Regions from separate parts of the Acinetobacter sp. TGL-Y2 genome, predicted to be linked through region 2. Evidence: predicted binding sites of a transcription regulator. Region 2 holds the regulator's gene; the other holds the start of a gene.
The links. Region 2 encodes PhoB, which activates phosphate uptake and scavenging genes when phosphate is short. Its sites were predicted from a motif close to TGTCATNAANCTGTCATAA; they were not measured.

Region 1 (6,871 bases), 1.0 Mb from region 2:
CAACTAAACAACGTTTCTTTTTCAGAATGTTCAGGGCAAGCAGGGTAGCCCGGTGCAGGACGAATACCCACATACTTCTCTTTGATTAACTCACCGTTCGAGAGTTGTTCGTCCGTTTGATACGCCCAGAACTCTTTACGAATACGTTCATGCAAATGTTCAGCAAATGCTTCAGCAAAACGATCCGCCAAAGCTTGGACTAAAATTGCAGAGTAATCATCGCCTTTGGCTTTATATTCATGAGACAACTCTTCAGCCCCAAAAATTGAAACGGTAAAGCCACCCAAGTAATCTTCAAGATTGGCATCCGCAGGTGCAATATAATCAGCCAAAGACAAGTTCGGTTTGCCTGTCACTTTGTCTGATTGCTGACGAATATGTTCAAACGTATGTGTCACCGTTTGACCTGATTCATCGAGTACTTGAACGGTATCTGCACCTGTACGTTTTGCAGGATACAAACCAAAGACCGCACGAGCATCAAAACGTTTATTCTCAATCACGTCTTTCAACATGATTTGCGCTTGTTCATACAGGTCAGTTGCAGCTTCACCCACCACGTGATCAGTCAGAATTGCAGGGAACTTACCTGCCAAACTCCAAGAGATAAAGAATGGTGTCCAGTCAAAGTAGGGCACTAAGGTTTCAAGCGGATAATTCTTGAAGACTTTTTGACCCAGCATATGAGGCTTAGGCGGAACATAATTGTCCCAATCAATTTTTAAGCCATTTTCAATTGAATTCTGATAAGACAGTTTCGCCGCTTTCGGTTGTTTGTTGGCTAAACGAATCCGGATTTTTTCATAATCTGCTGCATAGTCTGCCAAAAGCTTTGGCTTCATTTCAGCTGAAAGTAACTGGGTTGCTACACCGACTGCACGTGAAGCATCGGCTGTGTAAAGCACACCATCATTGTGATATTGCGGGTCAATCTTCACCGCAGTATGCGCTTTAGAAGTGGTCGCACCCCCAATCATCAGGGGAATATTGAAGCCTTTACGCTGCATTTCTTTGGCAACAAAGACCATTTCATCAAGTGACGGTGTAATCAAACCCGATAAACCAATAATATCGACTTTTTCATCAATCGCGGTTTGTAAAATTTTCTCGCATGGCACCATCACACCTAAGTCCACGATGTCATAGCCATTGCAACCGAGCACTACACCCACAATGTTTTTACCAATATCGTGTACATCGCCTTTCACTGTTGCAAGTAAGATTTTACCTTTGGCTTGTGCCTGAGTTTTTTCCGCTTCAATGTACGGGTTTAACCATGCTACGGCTTGCTTCATTACCCGTGCAGATTTCACCACTTGCGGTAAAAACATTTTACCTGAACCGAACAAGTCACCGACTACGTTCATGCCTTGCATAAGTGGGCCTTCAATTACATCTAAAGGGCGTGTGGACTTTAAACGCGCTTCTTCTGTATCCACATCAATATAGGTGGTGATCCCTTTAACCAAGGCATACTCAAGGCGTTTTTCAACGCTTTGCTCACGCCATTCTAAATTTTCAGCTTCACGTTGCGCACCCGCTTTACCGCGGTATTCTTCTGCAACTTCAAGCAACTTCTCAGTCGCATCTTGCTGTGATTCACCTTGGTTTTGGTTGCGAACCACATCTTCAACCGCATCTTTTAAGTTTTTCGGAATATCATCATAAATCGCAAGCTGACCTGCGTTCACGATCCCCATGGTCAAGCCTTGCTGAATCGCATAGTACAAGAACACGGCATGAATCGCTTCACGAACAGGCTCATTGCCACGGAAAGAGAAGGAGACATTCGAGATTCCGCCTGAAATCATTGCATTTGGCAGGTTTTGTTTAATCCAACCTGTCGCTTCAATGAAATCAACCGCGTAGTTATTGTGCTCTTCAATCCCTGTCGCAATCGCAAACACGTTCGGGTCAAAGATAATATCTTCAGACGGGAAGCCGACGTCATTGACCAAGACATCATAAGAGCGCTTACAGATGTCTTTTTTACGTTGAGCCGTATCTGCCTGACCGTCTTCATCAAACGCCATCACAATCACGGCAGCCCCGTATTGACGGCAAAGTCGGGCACGTTCTACAAATTCGTCATAGCCTTCTTTCAACGAGATCGAGTTAACCACGGCTTTACCTTGAACGCATTTTAAACCCGCTTCAATAATGTCCCATTTTGACGAATCCAGCATGATCGGTACACGTGAAATGTCTGGTTCAGACGCGATCAGGTTAAGAAACTTCACCATGGCGCCTTGAGAGTCAAGCATGCCTTCATCCATATTGATGTCGATGATTTGCGCACCGCCTTCAACTTGGTGACGTGCCACATCTAAGGCTTCGGTAAAGTTTTCTTCTTTAATCAGGCGTAAGAACTTTTTAGAGCCGGTCACATTAGTACGTTCACCGACGTTTACAAACAGTGAATCTTTGGTGATGTTAAACGGCTCTAAACCTGAAAGACGACATGCAGGTGCAATCTCAGGTACTTGGCGCGGCTTAATGTCTTTTACAGCATGGTAAATTGCGCGAATATGGTCGGGTGTGGTACCACAACAGCCACCGGTGATGTTGATCAAACCACTTTCCGCAAACTCTTTAATAAATGCCGCGGTTTCTTCTGGCGTTTCATCATAACCACCGAAGGCATTCGGTAAGCCTGCATTTGGATGTGCTGAAACAAAAGTATTCGCTACATCTGAGATGGTTTTTACGTGCGGTCGCATCGCATCTGCACCCAAGGCACAGTTAAAACCAATGGACAATAAATCGCCGTGGCGCACTGAATTCCAAAACGCTTCAGCGGTTTGTCCAGTCAAAGTACGACCTGAAGCATCGGTAATGGTACCTGAAATCATCAGGGGTAATTCATAACCGAGTTGTTTGAACACTTCTTTGACTGCAAAAATAGCCGCTTTACAGTTCAAGGTATCAAACACAGTTTCAATCAAGAGAATGTCTGCACCACCTTCAATCAGAGCGTGCGCGGCTTCAATATAATTGATTTTCAGTTCATCAAAGGTGATGTTTCGAAATGCAGGGTCATTCACGTTGGGTGAAATCGAACAGGTACGGGATGTCGGACCAAGTACACCTGCGACAAAACGTGGTTTGTCTGGCGTTGAATATTTTAAACAGGCTGCTTTGGCAATGCGTGCAGCTTCACGGTTAATTTCTGGAACCAAGTCTTCCATGTGGTAGTCAGACATTGAAACACGGGTGCCGTTAAAGCTATTGGTTTCAATAATATCCGCACCCGCTTCTAGGTAAGCTTCGTGAATACCTTGAATAATCTGGGGCTGGCTAAGTACCAGTAAGTCATTGTTGCCTTTGAGGTCTGATGCCCAATCTGCAAAGCGCTCTCCACGATAATCAGCTTCTTCTAGTTTGTGGCGTTGAATCATGGTGCCCATCGCACCATCAATAATGAGAATACGTTGAGCAAGAAGTGCTTTTAATGTAGCGAGGGTAGACATCAATGACTCTCTCTAAATATTTAGCTTAATAAAGGTGCATTATTTTAACAGAAATTGAACAATCTGCAGCGCAAATAAACGCCTTAGCAGACACAAGTCAGTCAATTTCGTGTGTTAAATCGACATTCTGTTAATTTTTGAACGATTCAATTTAAATTTATGTTTTTATTCATAACTTTGTCATATTTACAAAGCAAAATAATTGGATGCGAAATATTGATGAAATAGTCGAAAAATATTACAACTTTATTTCAGAAATATTACGGGTTAAATTTTGTAAACTCATAAAAGGAATAGTTTATTAAACTATTGAAAAATATTGTTTAAAAATAAATCCAATGCGATTTAACAGTTTAAAATTTAAGATAAAGCCTCATTTAGATGCTTTATGTGACAGCTCTTTGTCATATAATTGTAATAATTAAATTGAACAATAAGGGGATATTCTTATCCTCTTTACCAATCTGCATGAATTCTAATCAAACTCCCGTTTCAGATTCAGCACAATCGTCAAGTACTGAGAAGTCGACGAATGTTCATGTGCCAACACCAAAATTCTTTGTTCCGGTGTTCTTAACATTAATCGTATCCACACTTGTTTATATTGGCTTTCAGTTGGCTGCAGATTTGTCGCATGTTCCCGCGTTAAGTCTTTATTCAGTTATTCTGTTGGCGACGGCATTATTCATCGCTTTAGGCTTTGAATTTGTCAACGGTTTCCATGACACAGCCAATGCTGTGGCTACAGTGATTTACACCAACGCACTGTCTGCACCTGTTGCAGTCATGTGGGCCGGCTTCTGTAACTTCCTTGGGGTTATGGTCGCAAGTGGCGCCGTGGCTTACGGTATTATTGCACTACTGCCTGTTGAATTGATTATGAATGTCGGTTCAGGCGCAGGTTTTGCGATGGTCTTTGCCATGCTGATTGCTGCAATTACTTGGAACTTAGGTACTTGGTTCTTTGGTATTCCTGCATCAAGTTCACATACTTTAATCGGATCGATTTTAGGTGTGGGCATCATGAACTACATTTTGAACGCAGGTAGCGGCGCAAGTGGTGTAGACATGGAGCAGGTCTTAAAAGTAGGTAAGGCATTATTATTCTCACCGTTGATTGGCTTTGCTTTTGCAGCACTATTATTCTTGTTGGTAAAAAAAGTCTTCAAGAAACAACTAGAGCTGTTCCAGCCACCCGAAGGCAACAAACCACCACCGCCACTGATTCGTGCCATCTTAATCTTTACTTGTACTGGTGTAAGTTTTGCGCACGGCTCAAACGATGGTCAAAAAGGTATGGGCTTGATCATGCTCATTCTGATTGGTTGTGTGCCTTTGGCTTATTCTTTGAATAAGAACCTAGACGAGAAACATATTCAGTCTTTCGAACAACTGTCTGTACAAACGGCTGCTGTAATCTATCCAAATCATCAGGATATTCCAGATGTACAAGCGCGTGATGTATTGACCAAATATATCCAGACCAAAGAAATTACCTCTGACGTTGTTCCTGCTCTTGCGAGCATGACCGATCACTTAGGTGACCGTGTAGGTCAGTACGGTTCATTAAAAGATATTCCTGAAGTTGAAATTTCAGCATTACGTAATGACATGTACTTAAGTGCAACTGCATTTAAGCGTCTAGATAAAGCAGAAGCATTACCAACAATGACTGTTGCTCAAGAGCAAACGGTTGAAGACTACCGCGACAATATGGATTCATTCCTCCAATACATTCCAACTTGGGTTAAAGTGGCCGTTGCACTTGCGCTCGGTCTAGGAACAATGGTGGGTTGGAAACGTATTGTAGTGACTGTAGGTGAGCGTATTGGTAAGCAACATATGACTTATGGTCAAGGGATGTCTGCTGAATTGGTTGCGATGACTACAATTGCTGCTGCGGATGGTTTCGGGATGCCAGTATCGACTACGCATGTATTGAACAGTGCGGTTGCAGGTACTATGGTAGCCAATAAATCAGGCTTGAACTTCCAAATGGTTCGTACGATTTTATCGGCGTGGATCTTTACCTTACCCGCGACAATCTGTTTATCTGGTGGGTTATTCTGGTTGTTCTTACAGATCCTTTAAGATGATTTTGAATTTAAAAAAACGCTGCGATTGCAGCGTTTTTTTTGCCTTAAATATTGCGATGATCAATCCTTAAAAACCCTTAAATGTCCTATTTACCTAAGAAGAAATTATGGAGAAGGAAATTAAAAGTGATTACTTATTAAATAAGCTCAATACTTTCTTTAGCGGTAGTTTTTCATTTGCAAAACCATAAAGGGCTGCAAAGGGAAGTGCCGTACGAGCCAAATATGCCACACGCCATAGTCCGCCGTGATTTGCACCTTCCATCATCAGCTCGAGCGGATGATTCATTACACGTTCAGGATTAGCAATGGATTCAGGATTACGCAGATCATGAACCCAGAGTGCCGCCATAATCGCATTGGTGGTTTCAGGACTAAAGGCTTCCACACCAAATAGACTTGCGCCGTTGAATGCCGCCTTTAACAGCGGATTCTTGGTCACAGAATGCGTGGTGGTCGATGGGGCAATATTAATGCTGACACGCTGTCCTTGATGACGTGCCAAGGTCGCACGCCACTGCTGAATACGTTTAGCCAATGCATAATTCGGACCTTGTTCAACCACTAAACAGTCTGCAATACCATATTTTTGACCTTCAGCTGATGTGACTTTGTCATGCAGATTTTGCTTAAAAAAGTGCTTTAAGCTCAAAGTCTCAATACCTTTACAGAGAATTTTTTCAGACTGAGAACGAGTTTTAAACTTCGTTGCAGAACCATCAATGACGTCTGAAGGTACTGCATAGACATCTGTTGGCGTACACATATACATCAGGCTGGTATCGGGTTTTTGCTCACTGATACGCTGCATAATGCTGTCCATAGCCATAGACACCCGAACATGCTTTTCACCATCTAAATACGCAATCGCGGCTAAATCTAAAGTATGGTCTTGCTCAAGTAACCACTGCGCAATTTCAGGGGTTTGAGTAAGTAGATTTGCCCCCAATTTTTCTTTTAAGGTGGCAATAGAGTCATTCGAATCAATCGCTTCTGTAGAGGGGGCATACAGCGTGGCATTGCCCTGTTGAATGGTGTTGAGAATTTTGTCCCAAACGCGAGAATTTTGCAAATCAACTGCAATAATATTGGCTTTCCATTTGGCGAGCCAAGTCAAAGGACCTGCTTCAGATGCAGCACCAAATAGCACCATGGTACGGTCTGAAAGATCAAACCATTCAGGATGATCAAGCACTGTTTTCAAGGCTTTGGCATGGCTGGCTTCAATAATACCTGCATCTTGCCAAAGATCGATTTGATCAAGCAAAGCTTGTCCTTGAAGATTTTTCCCTTTATATGGGACAT
Region 2 (6,871 bases):
CACCCGGATGTACGCAAAGTGCGCTTACGCCTTTATTTTCAATATCTAATTCTTGACGAAGTGACTCGGTAAAACCACGCACTGCAAATTTAGAAGAGTTATAAGCAGATTGTGTCGGCTGAGCGGTTAAACCAAACAAACTTGAGGTATTGATAATATGCCCTTCGCCTGATTTTTTAATGAAGGGAAGAAACTCTTTGGTGCCATATACCACGCCCCAAAAGTTGATCCCCATAATCCATTCAAGGTCTTCATAGCTTGCACCTTCAACCGTTGAACCTAAAGCTACGCCTGCGTTGTTGAAAATCATGTTCACTGACCCATGATTTTGCACAGTCTCTGCTGCCCAAGCTTTGACTTGATCTTGCTTTGACACATCAACTTTCTTGGTGGTAACACGCACGTCATAGGCTTTGAGCAATGCAGCAGTTTCAGCTAATCCTTTTTCATTTACGTCACTAATTGAGACATGGCATCCCGCCTTTGCTAACAATATAGCCAGCTGTTGTCCCATACCTGACCCTGCACCCGTAATGGCAGCCACTTTATTTTTAAAATTTTTCATTGTGTATCCTTTATGATTTTTCTGCACAACAGCGTGTTGGTGTGCCGCTCAATACCCACTATAAATTTGACAATTAATATTGTCAATATTGATCATCATCATTTGTAAGACAAAATGCTCAATCATCTCGACATAGGTTTATGTGCATTTTATTGTTAAGATGTTGAAAATTACACACACGACTAGACCCGTATTACTTATGACTGATCCTGTAGAGCACGCGCAAACTCTAGAAAAAAAAGCCGTTAAAAACGTCGTGAAAGAGCGTCAGTTTAAAGGAATGTCACTGTCTGAACGTAAACTTGCACGCCGTGAAAAACTAATTCAGGCAGGCATAGAAACCTACGGCACACAGGGCTTTTTTTCGGTTACGGTCAAAGATGTCTGTAATGAAGCCAAGCTAACTGAGCGTTATTTTTACGAATCCTTTAAAAAAAGCGAAAACCTGTTTCAAACCATCTTTTTAAAGTTAATTGAGCAGCTTCAGCAAACCTTAATGCAAGCGATTCTGCAAGCCTCTCCTGACCCACTGAACATGATCGACTCAGGTCTAAATGCATTTTTTGCCATGCTTGAAGATGATCCAAGAACGGCTCGAATTATTTATATTGATGCCATGTTGGTTCAAGAACTACATAACCATGCCACCATTCAAGAAACCATGGGGCGTTTTGACCGCATGATTCATGCTTTTGTGACCTTAATGATGCCGCAAACACATTGGACTGAAAAAGAAATTTCACTGATTGCCACTGGTTTAAATGGTTATGTCACACAAGTAGCGGTGCGCTGGGTGGTCGGTGGCTTCAAATTACCGCGTGCAGATGTGGTACATGCCTGTAAAACTGTGTTTTTAGCTTTATTAAGTGACATGACAAAAAATAATCCGATATATTTTAAACACCATGCGAATGATGATTAATAATTTTTAATATATTGATTTTATTAACTTAATTAAAACAAAGAGGTCGTTAAATAATCATACAAGCATCATCATTTTGTCACAAAACATTGCTCTCTTGAAGTTGTTCTGCCCTTCTGCAATGATACTGTCATAATTAATCTTTGTAATAAGCCTGTCATAAATATAAAACGGTTCACCGTTCATCATAGGATATTGCGTTGTGAAAGATGACTACATTTTAATTGTCGACGACGAGCTACCCATTCGCGAAATGATCCATACCTCATTAGATATGGCAGGTTTTCAATGCTTAGAAGCGGAAGATGCTAAACAAGCACATCAAATGATTGTGGATCAACGGCCTATACTGGTCTTGCTCGATTGGATGTTGCCGGGTGGCGTCAGTGGCGTAGATTTATGTCGCCGTCTTAAACGTGATGAAACGCTGTCTGAAATTCCAGTAATTATGTTGACCGCACGTGGTGAAGAAGATCATAAAGTTCAAGGTCTCGACGCGGGTGCCGATGACTATATGACCAAGCCATTTTCCACCCGTGAATTGGTTTCGCGCATCAAAGCGGTGCTCAGACGTGCCAATGCCTTGAACGGTGAAAAAACCATTGATGCAAATGGTCTTGTTTTAGACCCTGTCAGTCAGCGCGTCAGTTATAATCAAAGCATTTTGGAGATGGGCCCAACAGAATACCGTTTATTGGCATTCTTTATGACACATCCCGAACGCGCATATACACGTGCGCAGCTTCTTGACCAAGTCTGGGGTGGCAACGTGTATATTGAAGATCGTACCATTGACGTACATATTCGACGTCTCCGTAAAGTCTTAGAACCTTATGGAGCTGACCGATATGTACAAACCGTTCGTGGAACAGGTTATCGTTTCTCTACCCGTGCAGATGTCGCTCTAGGCTAATCCTGTTTAGCCTATGTTTTTAGGTAAATTAAATCTTTATGTATGAACCTTATCCCGTTCCTAAACTCGCCCGTGAACATAAAAAATTCCTCTATAGCAGTTTATGGACATTTGCCAAACAAGACTTACGAATTCTGGCATTCTTAATCATTATTGGCGGTTTAATTGGGTTAGGGATTGGTTATTTATGGATCTGTTTGGGCATTGCCAGTGCTATTTTTTTTGCCCTACAGCTCAGATCTCTGTATTTGGTCAATGACTGGATCTCAAACCGTCCCTATGATGTTCCACCCAATTTGAATGGGATTTGGGGCGCATTGCTGTTCAATGTTTACCGTGCACAGCGCCAAGAACGTATTGTTCAATCCGAAATGGTGGGGCTTATCGACCGTACCCAATCCTCTCTGGTTGCACTCTCTGAAGCGATTATTTTAACGGATGACTTACATCAAATTGAATGGTGGAACCCAGCTGCGGAAGCACTTTTTGGGATTCAAACAGTGGATCGTGGGCGTAATGTATTGACCATTATTCGTCAGCCTGATTTTGTTGAGTACTTTCATAATATTCATGCGGCACAAGATGGGATTAAGATCAAACTTACCGCAGATGAAAATAAATATGCACAGATTAAACTGACTCGTTTTGGCAATGAAAGTCGTCTCTTGGTCGCACATGACATCACACGGATGAAGAATTTAGAACAAATGCGTTCTGACTTTGTCGACAATATTTCGCATGAGTTACGTACACCGCTGACTGTACTCAGCGGTTATATAGAAACCTTTAAAGATCAAGAAGATATTAATCCACGTTGGAAACGCGCATTCGATCAAATGCAATCTCAAACCAAGCGTATGAATGCCTTGGTCAATGATTTACTGCTCCTTTCACGTTTGGAAAATGAAAAGCAAATTGCCAAAAATCAAATCATTGAAATGCCGAATTTAATGAATCATTTATTTGATGATGCGCAGGCCTACAATATTGATTATGGTCATACCTTAAATTTGGATATTGACAGTCATTGTGACTTGATTGGCTCTGACATGGAGCTGGCAAGCGCGTTTAGCAACTTAATCACCAATGCCATTAAATACACCCCCAAAGGCGGTACGATTACTATAGGTTGGCATGATGACGGCGAACAAGGTTATTTTTCAGTACAAGATACGGGGATTGGAATTGACCTTAAACATTTACCTCGTTTGACCGAACGTTTTTACCGTGTAGATAGTGCGCGAAGCCGTGCGACAGGCGGGACGGGTTTAGGACTTGCGATTGTGAAGCATGTCTTGATGCAACACGGCGCACATATTGAAATTGATTCTAAAGAAAATCAAGGTTCAACCTTTATTGCAGTCTTTCCAAAAGAACGTTTATATCGAATGCATTAAATATTCACATATTAATAAAGCGCCTGATGGCGCTTTTTTTAATTTTCTCTTTTTAACTATCAACACTATTTTAAGAAGCAGTTTTAAGACGTAATTTCAAGAGTGAAGGCAAAGCGCACTTTAATCCCTCTTTACTTTAAAAACAGAGGCGCTTCTCATGCTTAAAATACAGTCAATTTCGAAAAGGAGGAATTACCTTCTACCTTTAGGAGAAAGCGAGGATGAGGGAATCAGTCATTAAATCGTTTGACCCAAAGCTTCGCCCATCACCACCAAAGAATTGGCTTTAAATGCGGTATCCCACTGCATTTTGTCTTTTTCAAATAAAACCACGGCGGTTGAACCCAGATAGAAACGACCCAGTTCAGCGCCTTTTTCAATCTTCAAATCATGATGATTTAGCTCTAAACGTCCAGTCGGTTTTACTTTGCCTGTTGCAACCGTTTCAATTCCCGCCACAATCATCGCACCCACAAGCACAACTGCCATACGACCAAGATCAGTATCAAATAAGCACACCATACGTTCATTGCGTGCAAACAAACCTGGAATATTTTCAGCCGTGATTTGATTCACAGAGAACAGTTCACCCGGAATATACAAAGTTTCAGTCAAAGTACCTGCATACGGCATATGCACACGGTGATAATCTTTAGGGGACAAATAAACCGTGGCAAATTCACCCTGTTTAAACGGTTCAGCCAACTGTGGGTCGCCAATGAGTTTTTCAACTGAGAAGCTTTGACCTTTGGCTTGGAAAATATCGCCGTCGTTAATTTTACCCAACTGCGAAATTGCCCCATCCGCAGGTGAAACGATACTGTTTGGGTTTGAATCAATGGCCCGTACCCCATCTTTGAGTGAGCGGGTAAAAAATTCGTTAAACGATTTAAATTTCAAGGCATTTTGTTGTTCGGCAATCGACATATCAATGCCATATTTAGCTTTGAATGCTTGAATGACAATATTTTTTAAAAGTGGATTTTCACTGGCTGCAACTTTGCCCACCACACGGCTTAGTTTTTGTTGCGGCACGACACGTTGAGCTTGAATAAATATTTTCTTTTTTAAATTTGTCAGACTCACGAAGGTGATTCTCCAGTAATGATTGGACTGTCGAGGCGGTTGCCCCATTCGCTCCACGCACCATCATAAGCTTGGATATCCCAACCGAGTAACCGACCAATAATATAAGCAAGACCTGAACGATGATGCGATTGACAGTACACCACGACAGGTTGGTCGAATTGAAAGCCCAATTGTTCTAAACGTTTTTGAGTGCGTTCTAAGGGATGTAATTTTAAATGATTTTGACGATTAAGTGCAGTACTCCACTCAAAATGGCGTGCTGCCGGAATATGACCACCGCGACGTGCCGCCAAGCGTTGCCCTGTATACTCTTCCGCCGTTCTACAGTCCCAAATTTGCACCTGATCTGCTTTGACTTGTTGCAAAAGTTTTGAATATTCAATCCGAGGTTGCTGAATATTTTCTGTTTCCACTGTTAAAAGATTCTCTACACGCACAATTTCTTCAACCTCAGATGAAGTGGGGAAATTTGCCCCGAGCCAAGCATGAATCCCACCATTGAGTAAACTGGTGTTATAAAACCCTAAACAATGTAAATTCCAAATCAGACGCCCAGCCCATGCCCCACCTTCATCGTCATAGACCACCACGTGATGATCGGCAGAGATATTCAGTATCTCAATCAGTTGTTTTAAACCTGCTTCATCGGGCAATAGACCTGAAGCCTCTTCTTCCTGACGAACCAAGTACTTGGGTTTAACATGAATCGCATGTGGGATGTGCAACTGCTCATACACCGAACTACGGGTCAAGTCCACAATACGCAATTTGTCATTGCCCAAATGCGGTACAAGTTGCTCGGCCTCAATCAGTAAGTCAAGATTCAATCGATCTGTAGTCATCATTTTCATGTTTTATTTTGAATATTGACATTGATCTTAGCATAAGACTTTTTCAATATTATTCTGATTTTTTGCATGGTATTAGCAAAAAATCAGATAAGTCAATTGATTAAGATTTTAGCTCTTCCACTTTAAACACCTGACGTAAATACGCCAAGTAAGTGTCATTGTCTGTCATGGTTTTACCCGGACTATCGGAGAGTTTTGCCACAGACTGACCATTGCACTCGACTAATTTCAACACGATATTTAACGGCGTTTGTCCCATATCATTGGTTAAGTTGGTGCCTATACCAAAACTGACTTGGAACCGATCTTTAAAGTATTGATGTAGATCCCATGCTTTTTCCAAGTTCAAACCATCGCTAAAGGTCAACATTTTGGTTTTGCTGTCAATTTTCAGTTTTTTATAATGTGCATAAGCTTTGTCCCCCCACACATAGGGATCACCACTGTCATGACGTAAACCATCAAACAGCTTAGCAAAGTACAAGTCGAAATCACGCAAGAATGCATCCATGCCAACCACATCGGTCAAGGCAATACCGAGGTCACCGCGGTACTCTTGAACCCATGTTTCTAGCGCAGACTTTTGGAAGTCACTTAAACGAACATCGAGTGCTTGGAAGGCTTGTAAAAATTCATGTGCCATCGTTCCAATAGGGGTAATCCCCAATTGTTTGGCAATCAGTACATTACTGGTTCCGCGGAAAATATGCGGCGCGGCTTTATGAAACTCTTGAATCACATGCTTTTGCCACGCAAAACTATAACGGCGACGTGTACCAAAATCAGAAACTAAAAATGGCGGATCATTTGGGTGTTGTTGTTGCTGGTATTTTTTCAGCAGTTCCACTTTGGCACTTAAACGGCGTTCACCTTCGACATACACTTCGTCACTACGAATACGGCGGAAGTACAGCTCATTCACAATCGCAAGTACAAAGATTTCAAACATCATGGCTTGAACCATCGGACCTTCAATGCGAATGTCCAAACGACCTTGCTCATCAACGCTGGCTTTAATAAAACGACGTTTGAGTTGAAATAACTCTAGATAATCAACAAAATCACTTTTGATAAAACGTAAGCTACGCAAATACTGCAGTTCGTCTTCTTTAAAGTTGAGCTGGCATAAATAGT

Region 1: AMD27_RS04090 (inorganic phosphate transporter) is a predicted target of PhoB. The motif match lies at 3,873-3,891, and genes of this name have one in related genera.

The regions. Positions count from the first base shown of each region.
Region 1 covers NZ_CP015110.1:868,447-875,317, forward strand. Annotated here, with positions in the region: gene metH (methionine synthase) at 1-3,470, opposite strand, end outside; gene AMD27_RS04090 (inorganic phosphate transporter) at 3,939-5,561, shown strand; gene AMD27_RS04095 (hypothetical protein) at 5,697-6,871, opposite strand, start outside.
Region 2 covers NZ_CP015110.1:3,248,446-3,255,316, forward strand. Annotated here, with positions in the region: gene AMD27_RS15530 (SDR family NAD(P)-dependent oxidoreductase) at 1-565, opposite strand, end outside; gene AMD27_RS15535 (TetR/AcrR family transcriptional regulator) at 765-1,487, shown strand; gene phoB (phosphate regulon transcriptional regulator PhoB) at 1,690-2,400, shown strand; gene phoR (phosphate regulon sensor histidine kinase PhoR) at 2,439-3,797, shown strand; gene asd (archaetidylserine decarboxylase) at 4,035-4,883, opposite strand; gene AMD27_RS15555 (sulfurtransferase) at 4,880-5,728, opposite strand; gene pncB (nicotinate phosphoribosyltransferase) at 5,838-6,871, opposite strand, start outside.